Regions from separate parts of the Pseudomonas sp. FG6 genome, predicted to be linked through region 4. Evidence: predicted binding sites of a transcription regulator. Region 4 holds the regulator's gene; each other region holds the start of a gene.
The links. The regulator FliA, encoded in region 4, starts transcription of late flagellar genes. The targets are predictions, from matches to a motif close to CTAAAGTTTNNNNNNNNNNNGCCGNTAA.

Region 1: a site for FliA is predicted at 1,789-1,816, ahead of motA (flagellar motor stator protein MotA). Genes of this name have one in related genera too.
Region 2: a site for FliA is predicted at 2,233-2,260, ahead of ACODSJ_RS13775 (methyl-accepting chemotaxis protein). Genes of this name have one in related genera too.
Region 3: a site for FliA is predicted at 1,506-1,533, ahead of ACODSJ_RS01570 (methyl-accepting chemotaxis protein). Genes of this name have one in related genera too.

Annotation. Positions count from the first base shown of each region.
Region 1 covers NZ_JBMDJD010000008.1:139,958-144,476, forward strand. Annotated here, with positions in the region: gene ACODSJ_RS07655 (rhodanese-like domain-containing protein) at 1-139, opposite strand, end outside; gene ACODSJ_RS07660 (HDOD domain-containing protein) at 182-1,720, opposite strand; gene motA (flagellar motor stator protein MotA) at 1,884-2,735, shown strand; gene motB (flagellar motor protein MotB) at 2,739-3,779, shown strand; gene rsgA (small ribosomal subunit biogenesis GTPase RsgA) at 3,996-4,519, opposite strand, start outside.
Region 2 covers NZ_JBMDJD010000018.1:20,982-25,500, forward strand. Annotated here, with positions in the region: gene ACODSJ_RS13770 (YbdD/YjiX family protein) at 1-56, shown strand, start outside; gene ACODSJ_RS13775 (methyl-accepting chemotaxis protein) at 395-2,191, opposite strand; gene ACODSJ_RS13780 (TonB-dependent siderophore receptor) at 2,464-4,519, shown strand, end outside.
Region 3 covers NZ_JBMDJD010000002.1:67,740-72,258, forward strand. Annotated here, with positions in the region: gene ACODSJ_RS01555 (formimidoylglutamate deiminase) at 1-337, shown strand, start outside; gene ACODSJ_RS01560 (lipocalin family protein) at 470-1,039, opposite strand; gene ACODSJ_RS01565 (hypothetical protein) at 1,071-1,325, opposite strand; gene ACODSJ_RS01570 (methyl-accepting chemotaxis protein) at 1,609-3,501, shown strand; gene ACODSJ_RS01575 (DUF924 family protein) at 3,726-4,322, opposite strand; gene ACODSJ_RS01580 (class 1 fructose-bisphosphatase) at 4,326-4,519, opposite strand, start outside.
Region 4 covers NZ_JBMDJD010000017.1:83,127-87,645, reverse strand. Annotated here, with positions in the region: gene ACODSJ_RS13495 (chemotaxis protein CheA) at 1-177, opposite strand, end outside; gene ACODSJ_RS13490 (protein phosphatase CheZ) at 215-1,003, opposite strand; gene ACODSJ_RS13485 (chemotaxis response regulator CheY) at 1,022-1,393, opposite strand; gene fliA (RNA polymerase sigma factor FliA) at 1,561-2,304, opposite strand; gene fleN (flagellar synthesis regulator FleN) at 2,301-3,131, opposite strand; gene flhF (flagellar biosynthesis GTPase FlhF) at 3,246-4,519, opposite strand, start outside.

The DNA.
Region 1 (4,519 bases), on a different contig from region 4:
CGAAGCGTGCCCGGGGAATATGCCCGGTGCTGTAGCGGGCGGCGCTGGTCAGGTCCACCAGGATCAGTTCAGGGGTGTCGAGGCGTGGGAGCAGCTCGCTCGGCTCGATCACCAATGGCAAGCCAGAGAAGTCAGGCATGTGAGGTCTCCAGGGGCGCAAAGGGAAGGGATTGTAGCAAGTTCAGCGGCCGCGGTTGGTAAAGGTATGCAGGGCGCGCTCGATGCATTGCACGGTCTTGCCGAAGGCCTGCACGGTCACGTCCGAGAACGGTCCGCCGCCTTGATCCGCGACCACCAGCATGATCACCCGGCCGTTGCAGGCCAGGGAGCGTAGCAGCAGGTGTTCGCCCCGGAACAGGCTGCGCAAGCCTGGCGGCAGCAGCGCGGAAAACTGTGCAGTGTTCTGCGGGGTCAGGCGAACTTGGGCCTGTTGGGCCAGCAGCCGTTGCAAGACCTTGCTTTGGCCGATGGGAAAGCTCATGGCCGCGGCCTCTTGGGGCAGGCCGGCGGTTTGATGTACGCGGACACTGGTCTGGCTGCGGTCGGCCATCAGGATCATGACCCGGCGCATGCCGCACGCTGCCAGGGCATCGCGTGCCGAGGTGGTCAAGTGCATGGCGTTGCTGAACGGGCTCGGTTCCACCAGCAGTGCCGAACACTGTTTGCGCCATTGGGTCAGGTCTTGGGCGCTCGGCGGCGGGGCCGGCAGCAAGTCCGGATGGACGCGTCGGCAGCCCCAGGGCCAGATCAGTGCCTGTGCCGGATGCCACAGGTCCGCCATGGCGTGATGACGGGCGCTGTTGGCGGCTTGTTGGTGCAGTTGCTGCTGGACCTCGTCCATCGATATCTGCAGGTACAAACTGGTGAGGTATTGCCAACGGGTGCTGTGCGGGCAGTCCCAGGCCTGGTGCGCCGACAGGGCCAAGCCATTGGCCAGCAGCACTGTGTTGGCCGGTTGATTGAGCCAGCGCCGCAGTGTCGGGTCGTCGTCCAGGCGGTTCTGCTGGCGCAGCGGGTGTTCGCTGTCCCGGGCGATGCGCAGCACTTTAACCAGTTCGCGACGTTCATTGAGCAGCAGGCGATAACCCTGTACGACCCAGATCGGCAGGCGCCAGGCTTCTACCAGGGCCAGGCAGATGTTCAACAAGGGAACCCCGAACAGTTCACGCTCCACCTTGCTGGCTGATTGGCCTTTATGAATGACCCGCAGCTCCCACTCGGCGAGCAGGCGCGGGTGAGTCAGGGCCAGCGGCCAGAGCGGCGACAGGAACAGCAGGCTGCCCCAGTGGATGTCTTGCCACAGCCGCGCCAGGCGGCTGGCAAAGAAACCATTGGCCTGTTGCGTGGCGTGCTGGCTGATCAATTGCAGTTGGCGCAGGGCAACGGGTATCTGTGATTCGGGCAACGAGGGCAGGCGGGCGAGCAGTTCTTCTGTGCGCTTGAGGCCGAGGCGGTTGATGGCCACCTCGAGGTTTTCTGCAGGCTCTGCAAGGCTGCCATGGGTATGATGGTTGGCTTCGCGGATGACGCTCAGCGCCAGGGCGGGACTGTCCTGCATCAGCTCGGCGATGTCACGCATTGACCGTCGACTGTCGCCGATGGCCTTGCAGACCAGGTCGTGACTGGCCTGGGGCACCGGCAAGTGCACGCCTTCGAGCAGTTTTACCCAGCCTTCGAGCGTGGCGGGACGGGGCATTGGAGCGTTGGTTTTATTAGCCATGGTTGGACGCGATCATCATATGAGGTCTACGCCCGGAGCGGGGCAAATTGGCTTTTCGCCAGAACTGGCTATAGTCTGGCGCAGTTTTGCCGATAAGTAGAAGAAGAGATTTTCAGCTTCCGAATATGACCTTGAACCCGACTTAAGTAAGTACCTTCTATCTATGGCTAAAATTATCGGCATCATTGTCGTGTTCGCGAGCGTGCTCGGCGGATACGTGCTTTCCCATGGCAAGATCGCCGCCCTGATCCAACCGTTCGAGGTGATGATCATCGGCGGTGCGGCCCTCGGCGCCTTCCTCCAGGCCAACCCTGGCTATATGACCATGCACGTGGTCAAGAAATCCCTGGGCATGTTCAGTTCGCGCTTCAATCACACCTTTTACCTCGAGGTGCTGGGGCTGATCTACGAGATCCTCAACAAGAGCCGCCGTGAAGGCATGATGGCGATCGAAGGCGACATCGAAGACGCCGCCGCCAGCCCGATCTTCGCCAAGTACCCGGCAGTGCTCAAGGACGACCGCATGACGGCGTTCATCTGCGATTACCTGCGCATCATGTCGTCCGGCAACATGGCGCCTCATGAACTCGAGGGCCTGTTCGACATGGAGCTGTACAGCCTCAAGGAAGACCTGGAGCACCCTTCCCACGCCGTCACCGGTGTCGCCGATGCCATGCCCGGCTTCGGTATCGTCGCAGCGGTATTGGGTATCGTGGTCACCATGGCGTCCCTGGGCGAGGGCGACCAGAAGTCCATTGGCCTGCACGTAGGTGCGGCCCTGGTGGGTACCTTCTTCGGTATTTTGGCCGCCTATGGCTTCTTCGGGCCGCTGGCCACTTCGCTGTCCCATGACGCCAAGGAAGAACTCAACACCTACGAAGCCATCAAGGCTTCCCTGGTGGCCTCGGCTTCGGGCATGCCGCCGTCGTTGGCGGTGGAGTTCGGCCGCAAGGTCCTGTACCCGGCGCACCGTCCAAGCTTTGCCGAGCTGGAACAAGCGGTTCGCGGTCGTTAAGTCATGGAAAATAACCAGCCGATCATAGTCAAGCGCGTCAAGCGCATTGCCGGCGGGCACCATGGCGGCGCCTGGAAAATTGCCTTCGCCGACTTCGCGACGGCGATGATGGCGTTCTTCCTGGTGCTGTGGCTGCTGTCCACCGCCACGCCGGAACAGAAGATAGCCATTGCCGGTTACTTCAAGGACCCGGTCGGTTTCTCCGAAAGCGGCACGCCGTACATCATCGACCTGGGCGGTTCGCCGACCCTGGCGCCGGACACGACCCTCAACCCTGAAGTCAAATCCCAGCCCCAGCCCGACAAGTCGACGGTGGATGTCAACCAAGCCGAAGGCATGGCCGAGCAGATCGAGCGCGAGCGCCTGGAGTTGCTGCTGCAGGAGTTGCAGAACAAGGTCGAGGAAAACCCGCAACTGCAGAAGTTCAAGGACCAGATCCTGTTCGAGATCACACCGAACGGCTTGCGCATCCAGATCATGGACGCCGAGAACCGTCCAATGTTCGACTCTGGCAGCGCGCGCCTGAAGCCGTATTTCGAAGACATCCTGCTGGCCATGGCCGACACCATCAAGGCGGTGCCGAACAAGATCAGCATCAGCGGCCACACCGATGCCCAGCCGTATGCCGGCAAAGGTGATTTCGGTAACTGGGAGTTGTCCGCCAACCGCGCCAACGCGGCACGTCGTGCCCTGGTGGCTGGCAGTTATCCGGATGAGCAGGTCGCGCGGGTGGTCGGTTATGCGTCGTCGGCGTTGTTCGACCGCAAGAACCCGCTCAACCCGGTCAACCGACGGATCGATATCGTGGTCCTGACCAAGAAGGCCCAGCAGGCCATCGAAGGTTCGCAGACCAACGACCCGGCGCCAGACCCTGCCCAGGGCCAGGGCGCGCCCGGCGAAGCGCCGGCGGCAACGCCAGGTGCTGCGGCGGATCCGAACGCCCTGCCGGCGAACCAGCAGCCGGTGCCGGCCCACGAGTTGCGCGAGCGTTTGAACTTGTTCGACGATGCTGCGCCGAAACCGGGTGGCTCACCTGCACCGTGACCTACAAAAAAGCCGACATCACTGTCGGCTTTTTTGTAGGTCACTGTTCACATGAGTCTGACTTGCCTTTGTGGCGAGGGAGTCTGTGGGAGCAAGGCTTGCCCGCGATGAAGGCGATGCGGTCTATCAGAAACCGAGTTGCCTGTTTCGCGAGCAAGCTTTGCTCCCACAGGGCCTGTCGCCACAATTGCGCTTGGCCGCAAATGAGCGTGCGGCTTAGTAACTATTCTCCGGCAAGCTGGCGATGATCGAGCGGTAGCTGTTCATCCGTTGCTGTTGCACGCGGCCGTCTTCCAGGGCCTTGAGCAGCGCGCAACCGGGTTCGCGGTCGTGCTTGCAGTCGCGGAAGCGGCAGGTGCCGATCAGGTCGTTGAACTCGATGAAGCCGGCTTCCACGTCGGCCCGGCTGACATGGCCCAGGCCGAACTCGCGGATGCCCGGGGAGTCGATCAACTCGCCGCCGCCGGGGAAGTGGAACAACCGCGCCGTGGTGGTGGTGTGGGTGCCCTGGCCGGACAGCTCTGACAGCGGCCCGACGCGGGTTTCGACATCCGGCAGCAGGCTGTTGACCAAGGATGACTTACCGACGCCGGACTGGCCGACGAACACGCTGATGCGCCCGTCCAGTTGCCGTTGCAATTGCTCCATGCCGTTGCCGTGGTGGGCAGACACTTCCAGCACCGGGTAGCCCAGTTGCCGATAGACCGACAGCAAGGCGTTCAGCGCCGGGGCGTTGTGCT
Region 2 (4,519 bases), on a different contig from region 4:
TTCGTGAACGCCAGGAGGCCCGTTACGGCGGCAAGGGTGGGCCCAAGTGCTGCTGACCCGGCAGCCATGAGGTAAATCCCTGTGGGAGCAAGCCTGTGGGAGCAAGGCTTGCCCGCGACAGCATCGCCTCGGTTTGTATGTAGACCGAGGCGCTTGTATCGCGGGCAAGCCTTGCTCCCACAAAGGCCCGCTCCCACAGTTGTTTTTGGGTGGTCGCAAGATTTGCGTACAGCATAAATCCCTTGTGGCGAGGGAGCTTGCTCCCGCTGGCATGCGAAGCAGGCCCCAGCGGTTCTTCAGGCCGACCGCATCAGCCAGTTTTGCGACTGCTGCGCAGCCGAGCGGGAGCAAGCTCCCTCGCCACGGTAGTTGTCTGGCTTGCTTACGCTATTGATCAATCCGCCAGCAACACCGCCGCGTCGAACCCCACCCGCAAATTGCCCCAGTGGCGGCCGCCGAAGAAGAAAGGGACGTCGATCTCGGTCATGATTTCCCCGGTGTCGCGCAGGTAGGTCTGGAGCAGGAAGCGCTGGGTGTTGCCGGCGGCGCGCAGGCCGATCGGGTCGTTGAAGATCCGTTTGTTGCGGCACACCGGCAAGTCCACCGCGCGGTCGCCGGTGGGCGCTTTGGAGACCCAGCTGTTGTTCACCGGGCAATAGCCCTTGCTGTCGACGATGAACGAGACCTTGCCACCCGGCGTGCTGCGGGTGAGCTGGTCGCATGCTTCCTGGCAGACCTGGACAAAGCGTTCGGTGTAAGCCGTCATGTACTGCTTGGGATCGGTGCCGGGGATCGGTTGGTAACTCTGGTCGAACAGGTTCAGACCTTCGCGTTGCAGTGCCTCCAGGCGCACCTGGAGCGTGTCGCGGCACTGGCTGGCGCGGGTGATGGCGGCATCCAGCTTGCCGTGGCCGAGCACGAAGCGGCCCAAGAGCGCCTGGACCTTTTCGGCCACGCCAGACAAGTCGCGGGTGGCCGTTGCCGAGTGCTGCATGCGCTGGTCGATCAGTTGGCTGTCGGCATGGATCTGGGTGACGCGGTCGTTGATGCCCGTGTTGCTGTCGGCGAACTGCTGGATGTGGGTCGCGATGTCCGACAGCTTGCCGTTGGTGGATTCGAAATCGACGATCATGCTTTCGAAATGGCCGGAAGCGCGTTCCACCACTTTCTGGGTTTCCCGGGCGCTGTGGCTGATCTGGGCGGTCTGCTCGTGGGTGGATCCGACTTCTTCGAGCATGGCGTCGATGTTGCGCGAGATATCGTCGGTGGCCTTGCTGACGTTCTGTGCCAGGGTGCGCACTTCATCGGCCACCACCGCGAAGCCACGACCACTCTCGCCGGCACGGGCTGCTTCGATGGCGGCGTTGAGCGCCAGCAGGTTGGTCTGCGCCGATATCTGCTGGATCAACCCGACGATGGACTTGATGCTCGACGAGCGTTGATTCAGCGCGCTCACCAGCGTGGCGAACTCATCGAGGCTGCCCGAGATTTCGCTGATGTTGCCGGTCACTTCCAGCAACTCGGCATAGGAGTCGCGGGCCATGCTCAGGTTCTGTGCGGTGGTGCTGGAGATGCCCTGGGTCTGGCGCGAGACCTCGTCGATGCGGCCTACGGCGGTGTTGCTCTGGTCCATCACTTCCTTGGCGAAGCGTGCCTGATGAGTCGCGCTGTCGCTGGAGTCGCTGATGTTCTTGAGCGAGCGGGCCGATTCGACGGCAATGTGCACGGTCAGCGCCTGGACGTTGCTGATGATCTCGCGCTGCTTGGCCAGGAAACGATTGCAGGTACCGGCCAGCACGCGGATCTCGTCGTGGGTCACCAGGGGCAGATCCTTGGACAGATCGCCTTCGCCGCTGGCGATCTCTTCCAGGGCCCGGGTCATGGTGTTGACGGGGCGCACGATGAGGTGGCGAAAATACCAGACCATGAAACTGATCATGCACAGGGTCAGGAACGCGCCGAAGAGCAGGGCATGGGTAAGGTTGTCGAGCCGACCCTCGATCTGCCCCAGCAACGCGCTGTCCAACTGCGCATTGCGCAATTGCAGCACGATGTCGGCCCGGGCGTTGAGGGCCACCCAGTACAGCAGCCCGCTGACCAGTACCAGCAGGAACAGGCTCGAAAGCTTTTTGGTGAGCGTATCGAAAAAACGCATTTCGATAGACTCGTACAAGGCCTTTAACGTCTGCATGCCGCTGCTCCTGGGCGAAAACTCTCTCATTCCAGTTCATACAGTCGACCGTGGGAAGCAAAGCTTTAGGGCGATTTGATATCACTCTGTGGGAGCAGGCTTGCTCGCGAAGGCGCAGTGTCAGGCTAATCAGGTGTGACTGATTCACCGATTTCGCGAGCAAGCCCGCTCCCACAATGATTTGCAGCCACATCATTTGACACAAAATATTTACTGGGAATCGTTCTCAAAGTATATTCGCTCTCATTCACAACCCTCTACGAGTGCGTCTCTTGAATCGTTCCACTCCTCCCGCTCACCGTAACGCCTTCCTCAAACGCGTCTTCCCCACGCTTTCCTGCTGCCTGATTGCCGGCCCGTTGTGGGCACAGGACACGCTTGAACTGCCGGTCACGGATATTCAGGGCACTCGCGTCACTCAGGATGAGGGCTATACAACGTCGCAAGCCAGTACGGCGAGCAAAAGCGATGTACCGATCAAGGAAGAGGCGCAATCGATCAACGTGGTCACCCAGCAGACCCTGTCCGATTTCCAGGTGCGTTCGCTGAACGACGCGATGAAGTTCGTCAGCGGCGTCAGCCAGGGCAACACCCTGGGAGGCTCGCGGGACTCGCTGGTCAAGCGCGGTTTCGGCACCAACGACGACGGCTCGATCCTGCGCGACGGCGTGCGTTCGAACCTCGGGCATAACTTCAGTGCCACCACCGACCGCGTCGAAGTGCTCAAGGGCCCGGCCTCGATGTTGTACGGCGCCCTCGAACCCGGTGGCCTGGTCAACGTCATCAGCAAGAAACCCGAATACACCCAGAGCACCACATTGAGCGGCTCCGCCTACAGCGAAGGCGGTGGCACCACGGCCGTGGACACCACAGGGCCGATGGGCGACACCGGGCTGGCCTATCGACTGATCGCCGAGCGCAAGCACGAGGACTACTGGCGCAACTATGGGGTCAACGAAAGCACATTGGTGGCGCCATCGTTGGCCTGGACCGGCGAGCGGGCTTCGTTGAACCTGAGCTATGAGTACAACGAGTACTCCAACCCGTTTGACCGTGGGACGATGTTCCGCAACGGACATCCCATGGACATCGACTACGACAAGCGCCTTGACGAGCCGTGGGCCAAAAGCGAGGGAATTCGCGAGACTGCTACGGCGCGGTTCGAATATGAGTTGAGCGAGGCGTGGAAGACCCGTGTGACTTATGGTTGGAATAATGACCGGTACAGTCTTTCGATTGCGCAGCCGCGAATGTCAGGTGGTGTTCTCCAGCGTGCCGCTAACGGTGCGCACTACGACGATGAAACCCGCTACGCCAGTTGGGATTTCATCGGCAAACAGGAGGTGTTCGGCCAACGACATGACCTGCTGATCGGCGTTGATAACCAAGTGTCCGACCAGTTTCGTGGCAAGACATATCGTGGCGCGTATCAACCAGGTTTCGATCCTGCGGCACCGGTGTATGGCGGCTTGGATGAGCCAAGCGTCGTGAATGCACCGCAAAGTAACCTGAGCAATCAATTGACCTCCAGCTCGGTATACCTGAAGGACAACTGGCACCTTGATGACCGTTGGATTCTGGTGTTTGGCGGCCGGTATCAGCATTACGATCAATTCAGCGAACAGGGTTCGGTTACGCGCGTACCTGTTCGCGACGATAACGGTGACGCCTTTGTCCCGTTCCTGGGGCTGGTCTACAAAGCCACTGATAGCCTGTCTCTGTACGGCAACTACAGTCGTTCATTCAAGCCAAACGATACGGTCGATGACAACCTCAGTACCTTCAAGCCGGAGGAAGGTCGCAGCTATGAAGTCGGCGCCAAGTACGATCCGCTTCCGGGCTTGAATATCAACCTTGCCTTGTTCGACATCGAAAAGAAGAACGTCGTAACGTCCTCCACGGTCAATGGAGTGACCCTGGCAGAAGCCGCCGGCAAAGTCGGCTCCCAAGGCCTGGAGCTGGATGTCACCGGACGCCTGGCCGAGCGCTGGGACCTGATCGGCACCTACAGCTACACCCACACGGAAATTCTCGACGACCCGAAAAACGAAGGCCATCGCTTGCCTGACGCGCCCAAGCACATCGCCAGTCTGTACCTGAGCCACCACCTGGATGTGCCTGCCGAGTTCGGCGCCTGGCACGCCGGTGGCGGTGCGCGCTATGTGGGCGAGCGTGCCGCCAACCAGGCCAATGATTTCTGGCTCAGCAGCTACACCGTCGCCGATGCCTTCCTGCGCTGGGAGTCGCCAGTGTTCGGGCACAAGACATCGTTGCAACTGAACGTCGACAACCTGTTCGACAAACACTACTACCCGTCCTCCACCGGCA
Region 3 (4,519 bases), on a different contig from region 4:
CCAACGGCGCAACCGCTTGTATCGGGCAGACCAGCCGATGGTCGGGCGCACCTTGTTCGATGCGGCGCTGGAAGGCGGCGCCCAGGCCCTGGGGCAACCGATCGGGGCCCTGGAAATCGGCAAGCGCGCCGACTGGCTGGTGCTCGACGGCAACGACCCGTACCTGGCCACGGCCCAAGGCGACGGGATCCTCAATCGCTGGCTGTTTGCCGGCGGGGACCGGCAGGTGCGGGATGTGATGGTCGGTGGACGCTGGGTGGTGCGTGATGGGCATCATGCCGGTGAAGAGGAAAGCGCCCGGGCGTTTACCCAGGTATTGCGCGAACTCTTGGGCTGACACCAAAACATCTGTGTGAAAAATACCCCCTGTGGGAACGAGCCTGCTCGCGATGACGGCCTACCAGTCAACTTAGGCGTTGACTGTGAAGCCCTCATCGCGAGCAGGCTCGCTCCCACAGGTTCTACGCAGTCAATCCGACGTCTTGGCCATCTGCCGATCCGACGCACGCCAGATCAAGCGTGTGGTGTCGTAGCCCTGCTGGCGTGCCTTGCTCAGCAGCTCTTCGCGCACGATGCTGTTGACCGTTGGCGTGCGGGACAGCAACCACATGTAGCGGCGGCTCGGGTCGCCGACGATGGCGGTCTTGTAGTCGTCGCTGACGTACAGCACCCAGTATTGCCCTTTCGACACGCCCGGCACGATCCGAGAGAACCAGGTGTCGAATTCGACCCAGAGCTTGTCGGTCTTGCCCGGTACCTGGGGCGTGGCGGTGCCCTTGGCTTCTTCCCACTTCCAGTCCGACGTCAGGCAGCGATTGAGCACGCCCATGTTGCCGTCAGGCTTGAGGGTGTAGTGGGCTTCGGATTGCGCACAGTTGCGCTGGAAGTACATGGGCAGGCGGGCCAACTCGTACCAGGTCCCCTGGTAACGCTTGAGATTGACACTGTGGACCGTCTTGGGTGCCAACGGATCTACACCGGACGAGGCACAACCGGCCAAAACCAGGCCAGCCAAAAGAACAAAAACTAACCGCATCATTATTTTTCTCCCGCGGGCCCCAGGCCCCGGTTTACTTCAGGCCTTGGCCGGAAAACATCAACACTTTATCACCGGCGTACTGCACGCTGATAAAGCTCTTCTGGTCACCCCAAGTGCAACTGGACATGCCAAGCGCGCCCGAACAATCGGCCGGTTTTCCCAGTAACGTTTCGACTTCGGCCTTGGACATGCCGGCCGACAGCTTCGAATAGTTTTCCTGGTTGACCTTGCTGCATGCCGTCAGCACGACGCACACAAACAACAAGGCGATAGATCGCAGCGACATGGTGTAACTCCTGGAACGGAAGGGTGGTGGCAGGGTGCCAACCAGAAGCTTAGAAGAGAAAACCCCTGTCTGGTTCCCCGACACCCCCAGTATTTATGGGGTGTTTTGTAGGCATTTCGTCGGCAAATCAATCAGTTTGTGACGCCGTCGCGCATTTCGTCGGATTTGACTTTCTGACGCCTGAACTCTGGCGCTTTGGGGCCGATAAAAATATGACGCGGAGCCTTGCCATATGGCAAATTGACACCCTTTCCTGACCAGCACCTGTGCGGTAGCGCTCTTAATGACCAGAAACATGAAATTCAGCCACAAAATCCTGCTGGCCGCCGCCCTCGTGGTCGCCGTCGCATTCGCCTGTTTCATCCTGTTCAACGACTATCGTCAGCGCCAGAGCCTGCACACCAGCACCGAGGCCTCCATGCAGGAGCTCGGCAGCCTGACCAGCCGTAACATCCAGACGTGGGTCGAAGGCCGCATCCAGTTGCTGCAATCGCTGGCCCAGCAGATCGCCGTGGACGGCAGCAGCGCCGACAGCCTGAAACGCGCCGTCGGCCTGCCGGCCTATACCGGCAACTTCCAGCTCAGTTATTTCGGCGGCACCGATGGCGTGATGTTCTCGGTCCCGGCCGGTAATCGCGCCGCCGACTACGACCCGCGCGCCCGTGGCTGGTACAAGGCCGCCAACAGCGCGCAGCAGACCATCGTCACCGAACCCTACATCGCCGCCTCGTCGGGCAAGCTGGTGATCACCGTCGCCACCCCTGTGCAGCATCAGAACCAGATGATCGGCGTGGCCGGTGCGGACATCGACCTGTCGAGCGTCAGCGCCATCATCAACTCGCTGAACTTCAGCGGCCACGGCCACGCGTTCATCGTCAGCGCCGACGGCAAGATCCTGATCCACCCCGACAGCAAGCGCGTGCTCAAGACCCTGGCCGAGGCCTACCCCAACGGCGCACCGACCATCAGTCCGGGCGTGAAGGAAGTCGACCTCGACGGCAAGCCCCAGTTCATCTCCTTCACCCACGTCAACGGCGTGCCGGGCGCCGACTGGTACGTGGCGCTGGTACTCGACAAGGACACTGCCCTGGCGATGCTCAGCGAATTCCGCACGTCGGCGCTGATCGCCATGGTCATCGCCGTGGTGTTCATCATCGCCCTGCTGGGCATGTTGATCCGCGTGCTGATGCAACCGCTGCTGACCATGGGCCGTGCCATGCATGACATCGCCGAAGGCGAAGGCGACCTGACCCGGCGCCTGACTATCCACGGCCAGGATGAGTTCGGCGCACTGGGTACTTCGTTCAACCGCTTTGTCGAGCGCATCCACACCTCGATCCGCGAAGTCGCCTCGGCCACCGGCCAAGTCAACGAAGTCGCCCTGCGGGTGGTCAGCGCGTCCAACTCGTCGATGTTCAACTCCGACCAGCAAGCGTCACGCACCAGCAGCGTGGCCGCCGCCATCAACCAGCTCGGCGCCGCCGCCGAGGAAATCGCCCAGAACGCCGCCCTCGCTTCGCAACATTCCAGCGAAGCCCGCAACCTGGCCGAAGACGGTCAGCAAGTGGTGGATAAGACCATCGCCGCCATGCAGCAGTTGTCGGCCAAGATCAGCGATTCGTGCGGCAACATCGAAACCCTGAACAGCAACACGGTGAACATCGGCCAGATCCTCGAAGTGATCACCAGCATTTCCCAGCAGACCAACCTGCTGGCCCTCAACGCCGCCATCGAAGCGGCCCGGGCCGGTGAAGCCGGGCGCGGCTTCGCTGTGGTCGCCGATGAAGTGCGCAACCTGGCTCACCGCACCCAGGATTCGGCGCAGCAAGTGCAGAAGATGATCGAAGAGCTGCAAGTTGGCGCACGCGAAGCGGTCCTGACCATGACCGACAGCCAACGTCAGAGCGAAGGCAGCGTCAGCATCGCCAACCAGGCCGGCGAACGACTGGGCAGTGTGACCCAACGTATTGGCGAGATCGACGGCATGAACCAGTCCGTGGCCACCGCCACCGAAGAACAGACCGCCGTGGTGGAGTCGATCAACGTCGATATCAATGAAATCAACACGCTGAACCAGGAAGGCGTGGAGAATCTGCAAGCCACGCTGCGCGCCTGCACCGACCTCGAACAGCAGGCGACGCGGCTGAAGCAGTTGGTGGGCAGTTTCCGGATCTAGCGCTTTCAACAGCCCTTTCGTCGGATCGCCGCCCGGAGCAGGCCCGCTCCCACAGGGTTTGGTGCTGTACGCAGATATTGCGTATATCTCAATCCACTGTGGGAGCGGGCTTGCTCCGGGCGGCAATCCGACGAAGGCGGTGTGTCTGTCACAGTGATATTGAATGTGCCGCCGCCATCGCGGGCAAGCCCAGCTCCCACAGGTTTGGTGCTGTGCAGCGCAATCTAGAACCTGGACCCAGGCCTGTTCAAGAACTCCACTTCCTCAGCCGTGGACTCGCGCCCCAACACCGCATTGCGATGGGGAAAGCGCCCAAACCGGGCAATGATCTTCTGGTGCCGTTCGGCATAGTCCAAATTGTCTTCGAACACCGCTCGATCCGCTTCTGGCTGCTCTCGAACCAGGTCGATGAACCGTGACACGGCTTCGTTCTGCACGACGAGGTTTTCGCAGTGCTCGAGCACCAGGTAGATGAATACGCGCTGAATCGGCTTGAGCTGTCGGTCGAAACCCGCCGCCAAACCTTGAGCCACCAGCGCACGGGCGCGCAGGTCACCGGAAAAAGCCTTGGGGGTGTCGCGAAAGATCATTCGCGGGAATTGATCGAGCAGCAGCACCAGGGCCAGCCAACCTTCGGGACGTTGCGCCCAGTCGGTCAATCCGCCGGCCAGTGCCTGCTCGACCCGATCGCCGAAGCGCTCGCGCGCCTGGCGATCATGGCCTTTGCCAAACCACAGCTTGCCCTTGTCAGCCGATATGTCGTCCGGGGTGTCGGCTGAACCGAACCACCAATCGAGCAACGGCTGCCAGGGCTCGGCCATGGTTTATTCCTTGTGGTAGGCCGTGACGCGCGCCACTTCTTCCTTCGAACCCAGGAACACCGCCACGCGCTGGTGCAGGCCTTCAGGCTTGATGTCGAGGATGCGCTGGTGGCCGTCGGTGCAAGCGCCGCCCGCCTGTTCCACCAGGAACGACATCGGGTTGGCTTCGTACATCAGGCGCAGCTTGCCTGGCTTGG
Region 4 (4,519 bases):
CTGGAGGAAGCCGGCGCCTCCTTTTACAGTGTGGAAACCGCGAAAAATTGCATTGAGCAAGTCCGCATCATCAGGCCGGCTTTCCAGCTCGACCAGTTGCTCGGACAGTTGCTCTAGAATCTCGCCGGCCTCAACCAGGAAATCCTGAAGGATCTCTTCATCGGCGCCGAAGCTCATTAATGGATGCTCCTAAACAGGGCTAATACTCTAAAACTCAGAACCCAAGGCTGGACAACAGATCGTCCACATCGTCCTGACCTGACACAACGTCTTCTCTTTTATCGGCATGAATCTGCGGACCTTCACCCTGAGAGAGATGTTTTTGTGGATCTTTTTCAGCGAGTATTGCCGCACGGTCATGTTCGATGCCCGCAAAGCGGTCCACCTGACTGGCCATGAGCACGAGCTTGAGCAAATTGCTTTCGACTTCGGTGACCAGCTGGGTCACGCGCTTGATCACCTGACCGGTCAGGTCTTGGTAGTCCTGGGCCAGCAGAATGTCGTTGAGGTTGCCGGCCACGGCGCGGTTATCGGCGCTGCTGCGCGCCAGGAAACCGTCGACCCGACGGGCCAGCTCCCGGAATTCTTCAGCACCGACTTCACGACGCATGAAACGTCCCCAGTCGGCGCTCAAGGCCTGGGCTTCTTCACCCAGGCCGTTGACCAGCGGCGTTGCGCTTTCCACCAGGTCCATGGTGCGGTTGGCCGCAGCTTCGGTCAGTCTGACCACGTAACCCAGACGCTCGGTGGCGTCAGTGATCTGCGAGACTTCCTCGGCCTGCGGCATGTGCGGGTCGATCTGGAAATTGACAATCGCGCTGTGCAGTTCACGCGTCAGCTTGCCGACTTCCAGATACAGACCGCGGTCACGGGTCTGGTTGAGCTCATGGATCATTTGAACAGCATCGCCGAAACGGCCTTTTTCAAGGCTGTCGACGAGTTCGCGGGCATGTTTTTTCAGGGTCAATTCGAAATCGCCCATTGAAGATTCGTTATGCTCCATAGCTCCCCCGTGGCGCCGTTAACCGATGCGTTCGAAGATTTTTTCGATCTTCTCTTTCAACGCCTGGGCCGTGAAGGGTTTGACCACATAGCCGTTCACACCGGCCTGGGCCGCTTCGATGATCTGCTCGCGCTTGGCTTCGGCAGTGACCATCAGCACCGGAAGGTGCTTGAGTTTGTCGTCGGCACGTACCTGGCGCAGCAAGTCGATACCGGTCATGCCAGGCATGTTCCAGTCGGTGACCAGGAAATCGAAATTGCCGCTGTGCAACATCGGGAGCGCAGTGATCCCGTCATCTGCTTCGGCCGTGTTGGTGAACCCAAGGTCACGCAACAGGTTTTTTATGATCCGCCGCATCGTTGAGAAATCATCAACGATGAGGATTTTCATGTTCTTGTCCAATTCGACCTCCAAACAGTCTTAAACGCGTCCAGCAACCTGGGCGCGCCATTTCAATCAATCCGGCACAACGCTCGACAACGGTATGGAACACGACAGACAAGGACTGGTACAGCGCACGCCAGGCCAACCTCGTTCGCAGCGCCCCAACACTGCCATCAACGCGCTCGCCACTCCCCCAAACGCCCCCGCAAGCGGGCCGCGCACTGGCTGTGTAACTGGCTGACCCGCGATTCGCTGACCCCCAGGACCTCACCGATTTCCTTGAGGTTCAGCTCTTCGTCGTAGTACAGCGCCAAGACCAGTCGCTCACGCTCCGGCAAATTGGCAATCGCATCCGCCAGCGCACTCTGGAAGCGTTCGTCTTCCAGGTCACGCGCCGGCTCCATGTGAGCACTCGCGCCATCCTCGTGCAGCCCTTCGTGTTCGCCGTCCTGCAACAGGTCGTCGAAACTGAACAGGCGACTGCCCAAGGTATCGTTCAAAATCCCGTAATAATCATCGAGACTCAATTGGAGTTCGGCCGCAACCTCATGATCTTTAGCGTCGCGCCCGGTTTTCGCTTCAATTGCACGGATCGCGTCGCTGACCATGCGGGTATTGCGGTGCACCGAACGCGGCGCCCAGTCACCCTTGCGGACCTCGTCGAGCATCGCGCCACGAATGCGGATACCGGCATAGGTCTCGAAACTGGCCCCTTTGCTCGCGTCGTATTTGCTCGAAACCTCGAGCAGGCCAATCATGCCCGCCTGGATCAGGTCCTCGACCTGCACGCTGGCCGGCAACCGGGCCAGCAAGTGATAGGCGATTCGCTTGACCAGTGGTGCGTAACGCTCGATCAACTCGTATTGGGCGTCCCGTGCCGATTTCTTGTAGAGATGGTTGTAACTGCTGGCTGTCATAACACGGGCCCTGCTGTTTGTTGCACGAGACGCTCGACGAAAAATTCCAGATGCCCGCGCGGGTTGGCCGGCAGCGGCCAGGTATCGACCTTCTGGGCGATCGCCTTGAACGCCAGTGCACATTTGGAACGTGGGAAAGCTTCATAGACGGCACGTTGCTTCTGGACGGCCTTGCGCACGCTTTCGTCGTAAGGCACTGCGCCGACGTATTGCAGGGCGACGTCCAGGAAACGGTCCGTGACCTTCGTCAGCTTGGCAAACAGGTTGCGCCCTTCCTGCGGGCTCTGCGCCATGTTGGCCAGGACTCGGAAGCGGTTCATGCCGTAGTCGCGATTCAACAGCTTGATCAGGGCGTAGGCATCGGTGATCGAGGTAGGCTCGTCGCAGACCACCAGCAGTACTTCCTGGGCCGCGCGGACGAAGCTGACCACCGAATCGCCGATGCCGGCAGCGGTGTCGATCACCAGCACATCGAGATTGTCGCCAATGTCGCTGAAGGCCTGGATCAGGCCTGCGTGCTGAGCCGGAGACAGATGAACCATGCTCTGGGTGCCAGAGGCGGCCGGCACGATGCGAATCCCGCCAGGCCCCTGCAGCAGCACGTCGCGCAGTTCACAGCGGCCCTCGATCACGTCCGCCAACGTGCGTTTGGGGGTCAGCCCCAATAGCACGTCGACGTTCGCCAGGCCCAGGTCGGCGTCCAGTAGCATGACCCGTCGGCCAAGCTCTGCCAGAGCCAGGGACAAGTTCACTGACACGTTAGTCTTGCCGACGCCACCTTTGCCGCCGGTCACCGCGATCACCTGTACGGGATGCATGCTGCCCATGTTCGTTCTTTACCTTGTCTTCTTAGACGGAGGCCACATTACTGGCTGCGCGTTCACACACGGAACAATGCATGGCAGACCATCGATGTAGGTACAAAAAATATTCATATTACCTCAGCCGACCTGTTTGGTTGGACTGTGGTAAATATCAGCGAACATGTCAGCCATGGCTTCTTCGCTGGGTTCTTCCTGCATTTGCACACTCACGGCACGACTGACCAGTTGATGACGGCGCGGCAGATGCAAATCATCCGGGATCCGCGGCCCGTCGGTCAGGTAAGCCACCGGCAGTTCATGACCGATGGCCAGGCTCAACACCTCGCCCAGGCTTGCCGTTTCGTCCAGCTTAGTCAGGATGCAGCCGGCTAGCCCGCAGCGTTTGTAGCTGTGGTAGGCGGCGGTTAGAACCTGTTTCTGGCTGGTGGTTGCCAACACGAGATAATTTTTTGACTTGATACCGCGGCCGGCCAGGCTTTCGAGCTGCATGCGCAGGGCTGGATCGCTGGCTTGCAGGCCGGCGGTATCGATCAGCACAACACGTTTGCGCAGCAACGGCTCCAGCGCCTGGGCCAGGGATTGGCCCGGATCCACATGGGTCACCGACACATTGAGGATGCGGCCCAGCGTCTTGAGTTGCTCCTGGGCACCGATGCGGAAGCTGTCCATGCTCACCAGGGCAATGCTCTGGGCACCGTACTTGAGTACATAACGGGCGGCGAGCTTGGCCAGGGTGGTGGTCTTGCCCATGCCGGCAGGGCCGACCATGGCAATCACTCCGCCCTCTTCCAGCGGCTCGACTTCCGGGGTAGCGATCATGCGCGCCAGGTGGGCCAGCAACATGCGCCAGGCCTGGCGAGGTTCTTCGATGCCGTTGATCAACGCCAGCAGGTCCCGGGACAACGGGCCGGACAGACCGATGCGTTGCAGGCGGCGCCACAGGTTGGCTTGCGCCGGCCGGCTACCTTGCAACTGGTTCCAGGCCAGGGAGCCCAACTGGACTTCCATCAGTTCGCGCAGGCTGTTGAGTTCGAAGCGCATCGAGTCCAGGGCACGCGGATCGACACCTCGGGCCGGTGCTGCAGGCTCAGGTTGCGGACGACGCGGTTCGGCCTGGACCTGCTCGACCAGGGGTTCGGCAGCCGTCAGCGGCAGGCCGGCAGTCAGCGGCTGACCGGCGAACAATTGACGATTGGTGCCCGCAGCGGCCTCGCCTTCGCTGCTGCGCAGGCTCAGTTCGGCCTGGGCGCTGGCGATGCGCGACTGGGTCTTGCGCAGCTCATCCTCGAGCTCCATGTTCGGAACACGTGGGGCCAGCGCCGACAACTTGTAATCCAGGGCCGCAGTCAACTCGACACCGCCGGCGATCCGGCGATTACCGATGATGGCGG